Linked DNA regions of Actinomadura luzonensis. The protein of the gene in region 1 interacts with the protein of each later gene in a pairwise test. Links are inferred from orthologs where the notes say so. Each region holds a gene or a part of one and is shown in the gene's direction. Other genes may lie near its edges.

Region 1 (3,075 bases):
GCCGGCCGGTGAGCCAGGGGCGCAGGTCGTCGTGGCCGAGACCGGCGAGGCGCACCTCGGTCAGCGCCGTCGCCGTGGCCGTGCGCGGCCGCGGGTCGAACAGCGACAGCTCGCCGAACATCTCGCTCGGCCCGAGCACGCTCAGCAGGTTCTCCCGGCCGTCCGGGGACGTGCGGGACAGCTTGATCTTGCCTTCGAGCACGACGTAGAGGCGGTCGCCCGTCTCGTTCTCGTGGAAGAGCGTCTGCCCCTTGGAGAGCTGGACCTCGGTGATGCTCGTCCGCAGCGCCGCGGCGCTCTCGCGGTCGAGCGCGGCGAACAGGGGGGCCTTGCCCAGCACATCGTCGGTGTTCACTCTGCCTCCTCTGCTGCCATTGTGACTCACCCCACTCCAGGCGGCACACACAGGTTATGGGAATGCCGGAGTGTTCTGGCTCGTCCGGGTGTGTCGAGTCTGCGTCGAGTCCGGGTCGAGTCCAGAGGGAAAGTTACCGGAGGCCCGGGTTCAGCAGGCGAGCAGGTCGTCCACGGAGGCCATCGCGGTCGCGACGGACTGGCCCAGCAGGACGCGCAGCACGTCGGCGGCGCGCGGGCGGGACCGGTGATCGGGGCGGCGGCACTGGGCGACCGCGACGCGCAGCGTGGGCGGCAGGGCCGCCGGGTCGCCGTCGCGGACGCCGGTCGCGGCGAAGACCACCAGGTCGGCCCAGGCCCGCACGTCGTCGGCCACCGCGCCCTCGTACCCGGCCGCCGAGGGCAGCCAGCCGATGAAGACCTGGCCGTGCGCGCCGAGCGCCACGCTGTCCTGGCTGAGCCGCAGCCCGGCCATGCCGCGCTCGTGCAGCCTCGCCATCGTCGCGGCGCAGGCCAGCGCCAGCCGGTGCAGCGCCTGCCCGCGCAGCGGCCCCGAGGCCCGGACGAACTCCGCCACCGTCGCACCCTGACCGCCCATGGCCACCCCTCCCGTGTCGCCAGCTTGTACGGGACCGGACCCGTCCGGGGTTCAAGCACGGGCGGAACCTTCTACCCTTGCGGTCATGGCGACGACAGCGGCGGGGCGCAAGCCGGAGACGCAGCTCGCACTCGTGCGGCGGGCACGCAGGATGAACCGGATCCTGGCGGAGACGTACCCGGACGCGCACTGCGAGCTCGACTTCCGCAACCCCCTGGAGCTGCTGGTCGCCACCATCCTGTCCGCGCAGTGCACGGACAAGCGGGTCAACATGGTCACTCCGGTGCTGTTCGCGAAATATCCGACGGTCGAGGACTACGCCGCCGCGGACCGCACCGAGATGGAGGAGATCATCCGCTCGACCGGCTTCTTCCGGGCCAAGACCAACAGCATCATCGGCATGGCCCAGGCCGTCTGCGAGCGTTACGGCGGCGAGGTGCCCGGCCGGCTGAAGGACCTCGTCACGCTGCCCGGCGTGGGCCGCAAGACCGCGAACGTGGTGCTCGGCAACGCCTTCGACGTCCCCGGGCTCACCGTCGACACCCACTTCCAGCGCCTCGTGCGCCGCTTCGGCTGGACCGAGGAGACCGACCCGGTCAAGATCGAGCAGGTCGTCGGCGAGCTGCTGCCGCGCCGCGAGTGGACGATCTTCTCGCACCGGGTCATCTGGCACGGCCGCCGCATCTGCCACGCCCGGCGTCCGGCCTGCGGCGTCTGCCCGCTGGCCGCGCTGTGCCCGTCGTTCGGCGCCGGGCCGACGTCCGAGGCCGAGGCCCGCAAGCTCGTCAGGTCCGGGCCCTTCTCCTGAGGGAAGCGGGTGAGGCGCCGGCGCGTTGGAGGAGGAGTGACCCAAGTCCCCGACTGGCTGATCCGCCTGGCGGAGCAGGCCCAGCAGCTCCCCGTCCCCCAGACCATGCTGCCCCCGGACGGGAGGGGACGGCCCGCCGCGGTGCTCATGCTCTTCGGCGAGGGACCGCTCGGCCCCGACGTGCTGCTCATCCAGCGCAGCACGCGCGGACGCAGGCACGCCGGGCAGCCCGCGTTCCCCGGCGGCGGCGTCGACCCCGAGGACGGCGGCCCGATCGAGGCGGCGCTGCGCGAGGCCGAGGAGGAGACCGGGGCCGACCCGCGCGGCGTGCACGTGCTGTGCACGCTGCCCGAGCTGTACCTGACCTACAGCGACAACCGGGTCACGCCCGTGGTCGCCTGGTGGCGGGAGCCGTCCGCGGTGCACGCGGCCTCGCCCGACGAGGTCGAGTCGGTCGAACGGGTGCCGATCGGCGAGCTGGTCGACCCGGCCAACCGGGTCATGCTGCGGCACCCGAGCGGCATGAAGGGGCCGGCGTTCCAGGTGCGCGGCATGCTCGTGTGGGGGTTCACCGCCATGATCCTCGACTCCGTGCTGCGCGCGGGCGGGCTCGAGCGGCCCTGGGACACCTCGCGCACCGCGGAGCTGCCCCCCGACCTCGACGGCCGCCCCCGCTAACGCCCCGACCACAGGGCGACCCCGAGCGAGGCCCAGCCGGCCACGTCGGCGTCGGTGTCGGCGGCCAGCACGCGCAGCGCGGCCAGCCCGGACGGGTCCGGCGGGTCGCCGAGCACGTGCTGCAGCGCGTACGCGGCGCCGTACCTGACCCGGGCGTCCCGGTGCGCGGCCAGGTCGATCACGGACGGCAGCGAGCGCGGGTCGGCCAGGTGCCCGAAGGCGATCAGCACCGAGTAGAGCACCATGGCGTCGTGCTCGCTGGCCGCGAGGTAGCGCAGCACCGGCAGCGTGCGGTCGGCGAACGGCCGCAGCATGCCCATGATGTCCACCCCGAGCAGGCGCTCGGCCACGGTGTCCGCGGCGCACAGGCGCCGCGCCTCGATGAACGACTCCAGGTCGCCGCGCTGCCGCAGCACGGAGATCACGTGCCAGCGCAGCGGGCCGTCCGGGTCGTCGTCGAGCAGGGCTGCCTGGATGAGATCGCGAACTGTTCCCTCGACCGGCGGCATAGCGCCCAAGGTAGCCAGGAGGGTGACGCGGTCCTGGCCGAAGACGTGCACGCTTGACCGTATCCCTGGCTACCTTTGAAGCGTGCGCGGTGATCTGCTTGACCTCATTCTGATCGGCCTCGTGATCG
Region 2 (3,635 bases), 3.5 Mb from region 1 along the record:
CCGCTCGACACGCTCACGCCGAGGGAGCGGGACGTGCTGGCGGCGCTGGCGAGGGGGCGCTCCAACGCCGAGATCGCCAGGGACCTGCGGATGGGCAGGGAGACGGTCAAGTCGCATGTCAGCAGCATTCTGGCCAAGCTGGGCGTGTCCGACCGCACGCAGGCCGCCATCTACGCGCTCCAGCAGGGGCTCGTCCCGCTCGACGAGGCGCTTTGACCAGGCTGTTCGTGCCCCTGCGGAGGCCGCTGCCAGGATCGGCCGCTAGACTCGCCCGGCCGTCCTGGTGACGACCGTCCCCGTTCGGGGGAGGGTGCAGGTGCGGCAGGGGACGCCCCGGGGACAGGCCCAGGCATTCGAGCGAAATTTCGTTCATTTTCCTGTCTTGTTAAATTGCTCCCGGGATGTAACCTTTGACTGCGATTCGTCCTACCATCGGTGGTCTAGGCCATCGGAGCGCTCCCTGCCAGCAGGGACACTCTGGTTACCGGCCAGTAGAGATGCGTTTTCTACGGCTAGCGACCAGGATGGAAGGCGACCCAGACCAGACATCAGTCATTCTCGGAAGGCGAGACCCAGTGGCTTCCGGACGCCAGCGATTCTCGATCATCAGCGACGGCCTACCCAGCCAGCTGCCTGATGTCGACCCCAGTGAGACCAACGAGTGGCTCGAGTCTCTCGACAACGTCGTCAAGACCGAAGGCCGCACCAGAGCCCGCTACCTGATGCTGCGCATGCTGGAACGGGCCCGCGAGCACCAGGTCGGCGTGCCGGGCCTGCGGAGCACCGACTACATCAACACCATCCCGCCGGAGCGCGAGCCCTGGTTCCCCGGTGACGAGCACGTCGAGCGCCGCATCCGCGCCTACATCCGCTGGAACGCGGCGGTCATGGTGTCCCGGGCCAACGCCCGCACCAACGTCGGCGGCCACATCGCCACCTACGCCTCGGCGGCCTCGCTCTACGAGGTCGGCTTCAACCACTTCTTCCGGGGCAAGGACCACGGCGAGTCGGGCGACCAGGTCTTCTTCCAGGGGCACGCGGCGCCGGGCATCTACGCCCGCGCCTACCTGGAGGGCCGGCTCAACGAGTCCCAGCTCGACGCCTTCCGCCAGGAGCTCTCGCACGGCTTCCGCGGCCTGCCGTCCTACCCGCACCCGCGGCTCATGCCCGACTTCTGGGAGTTCCCGACCGTCTCCATGGGCCTGGGCCCGATCGGCGCGATCTACCAGGCGCGGTTCAACCGCTACCTGCTCAACCGCCAGATCAAGGACACCAGCCGCAGCCACGTATGGGCCTTCCTCGGCGACGGCGAGATGGACGAGCCCGAGTCGCTCGGCGCCATCGGCCTCGCCGCCCGCGAGGAGCTCGACAACCTCACCTTCGTCATCAACTGCAACCTGCAGCGGCTCGACGGCCCGGTGCGCGGCAACGGCAAGATCATCCAGGAGCTGGAGTCGTACTTCCGCGGCGCCGGCTGGAACGTCATCAAGGTCGTGTGGGGCCGCGACTGGGACCCGCTGCTCGCCGCCGACGTCGACGGTGTGCTGGTCAACCAGATGAACACCACCCCCGACGGCCAGTTCCAGACGTACTCGGTCGAGTCGGGCGCCTACATCCGCGACCACTTCTTCGGCTCCGACCCGCGCCTGCGCAAGATGGTCGAGCACCTGTCCGACGACGACATCCGCAAGCTGTCGCGCGGCGGCCACGACTACCGCAAGGTCTACGCGGCCTTCAAGGCGGCCCGCGAGCACGTCGGCCAGCCGACGGTGATCCTCGCCCAGACCATCAAGGGCTGGACGCTGGGCAAGGACTTCGAGGCGCGCAACGCCACGCACCAGATGAAGAAGCTCACCAAGGCCGAGCTCAAGGAGTTCCGCGACCGGCTCTACCTGCCGATCCCCGACTCGGCGCTGGAGGGCGAGCTGCCGCCCTACTTCCACCCGGGCGAGAACGACCCCGAGATCCAGTACATGAAGGAGCGCCGCGCGGCGCTCGGCGGCGTGCTGCCCAAGCGGGTGCAGCGGGCCAAGCCGATCAAGCTGCCGGGCGACGAGGTCTACAAGACCTTCGGCAAGGGCTCGGGCAAGCAGCAGGTCGCCACCACCATGGCGTTCGTGCGCCTGCTCAAGGACCTCATGCGCGACAAGGAGATCGGCCACCGGTTCGTGCCGATCATCCCGGACGAGGCCCGCACGTTCGGCATGGACGCCATGTTCCCGTCGGCGAAGATCTACTCGCCGCACGGCCAGACGTACGAGGCCGTGGACCGCGAGCTGCTGCTGTCGTACAAGGAGGCCGTGCAGGGCCAGATCCTGCACGAGGGCATCAGCGAGTCGGGCTCGATGGCCTCGGCGATCGCCGCCGGCACCGCGTACGCCACGCACGGCGAGCACATGATCCCGATTTACATCTTCTACTCGATGTTCGGCTGGCAGCGCACCGGCGACCAGATGTGGCAGATGGGCGACCAGATGGGCCGCGGCTTCCTGCTCGGCGCCACCGCCGGCCGCACCACGCTCAACGGCGAGGGCCTGCAGCACGAGGACGGCCACACGCCGCTCATCGCCTCCACCAACCCGGCCGCGGTCTCCTACGACCCGTCCTGGGCGTTCGAGGTGGCGCACATCGTCAAGGACGGCCTGCGGCGCATGTACGGCGACCAGCCGGAGGACGTCTTCTACTACCTGACCGTCTACAACGAGCCCTACCTGCAGCCCGCCGAGCCGGCGAACCTCGACGTGCAGGGCCTGCTCAAGGGCCTGTACAAGTTCGCCGACGGCCCGCAGACGCAGGGCCCGAAGGCCAACATCCTGTCCTCCGGCGTGGCGGGCCCGTGGGCGGTCGAGGCGCAGCGGCTGCTCGCCGAGGACTGGGGCGTCTCGGCCACCGTGTGGTCGGCCACGTCGTGGTCCGAGCTGCGCCGCGAGGCCCTGGCCTGCGAGGAGCACAACCTGCTCAACCCCGAGGCCGAGCAGCGCGTCCCGTACGTGACGCAGGCCCTGTCCGACGCCCAGGGGCCGTTCGTGGGCGTCAGCGACTACATGAAGGCCGTCCAGGACCAGATCGCGCAGTGGGTGCCGGGTGACTGGTCCTCGCTGGGCACCGACGGGTTCGGCCTGTCCGACACGCGCTCGGCGCTGCGCCGCCACTTCCACGTGGACGCGGCCTCGATCACGCTGGCGGTGCTGACCCAGCTCGTCAGGCGCAAGGAGCTCGACGGCGAGGTGCTGCGCGAGGCCATCGCCCGCTACCACCTCAAGAACGGCGTCACCGAGGCCGGCGGCGCGGAGAGCAACGACACGCAGTCGATGGGCGTCTGACACGTGGGCGTCTGACACGTGGGCGTCTGACACATCCGGACGGGGCGCTCCCGCGAATGTCCTCGCGGGAGCGCCCCTGTGTTCGGGGGGCGGGTGAGGCGGCACGTCAGGAGGGGTACGGGCCGCCTCACCCACATTTGGTGCGCAGTCGCGTATTGTGGGCACTCTTCCCCCCGGATGAACGAGGGGAAGTTTGTGCTATGCGACGTGTCCTAGCCGCCGCGCTGCTCGTCGGGGCCGCCGGCTGTTCCACAGCTCCCGCCCAGCCGGTCACGCAGGCCGCCGGAGGGCCCAGCGAGGCCGCCGGCCAGG

What was found.
Region 2: the proteins of nth (region 1) and aceE interact in binary tests that used the Escherichia coli proteins (3 or more experiments, as listed by UniProt). The link is inferred for Actinomadura luzonensis from one-to-one orthologs.

What each region holds. Positions count from the first base shown.
Region 1 is NZ_JAKRKC020000001.1:2,545,914-2,548,988, forward strand. The notes cover bases 135-2,898. They hold nth (endonuclease III), read left to right. Parts: upstream 135-1,037; coding sequence 1,038-1,760; downstream 1,761-2,898. Other genes in these bases: MF672_RS12260 (Crp/Fnr family transcriptional regulator), read right to left, coding at 135-355; MF672_RS12265 (hypothetical protein), read right to left, coding at 506-931; MF672_RS12275 (NUDIX hydrolase), read left to right, coding at 1,797-2,438; MF672_RS12280 (HEAT repeat domain-containing protein), read right to left, coding at 2,435-2,898. Also shown: more of MF672_RS12260, read right to left, coding at 1-134; more of MF672_RS12280, read right to left, coding at 2,899-2,947; MF672_RS12285 (MarP family serine protease), read left to right, coding at 3,030-3,075. UniProt on the Escherichia coli protein: DNA repair enzyme that has both DNA N-glycosylase activity and AP-lyase activity. The DNA N-glycosylase activity releases various damaged pyrimidines from DNA by cleaving the N-glycosidic bond, leaving an AP (apurinic/apyrimidinic) site.
Region 2 is NZ_JAKRKC020000001.1:5,996,501-6,000,135, forward strand. What follows is about bases 200-3,523. They hold aceE (pyruvate dehydrogenase (acetyl-transferring), homodimeric type), read left to right. Parts: upstream 200-575; coding sequence 576-3,323; downstream 3,324-3,523. Other genes in these bases: MF672_RS28435 (response regulator), read left to right, coding at 200-216. Also shown: more of MF672_RS28435, read left to right, coding at 1-199; MF672_RS28445 (alpha/beta hydrolase), read left to right, coding at 3,524-3,635. UniProt on the Escherichia coli protein: Component of the pyruvate dehydrogenase (PDH) complex, that catalyzes the overall conversion of pyruvate to acetyl-CoA and CO(2).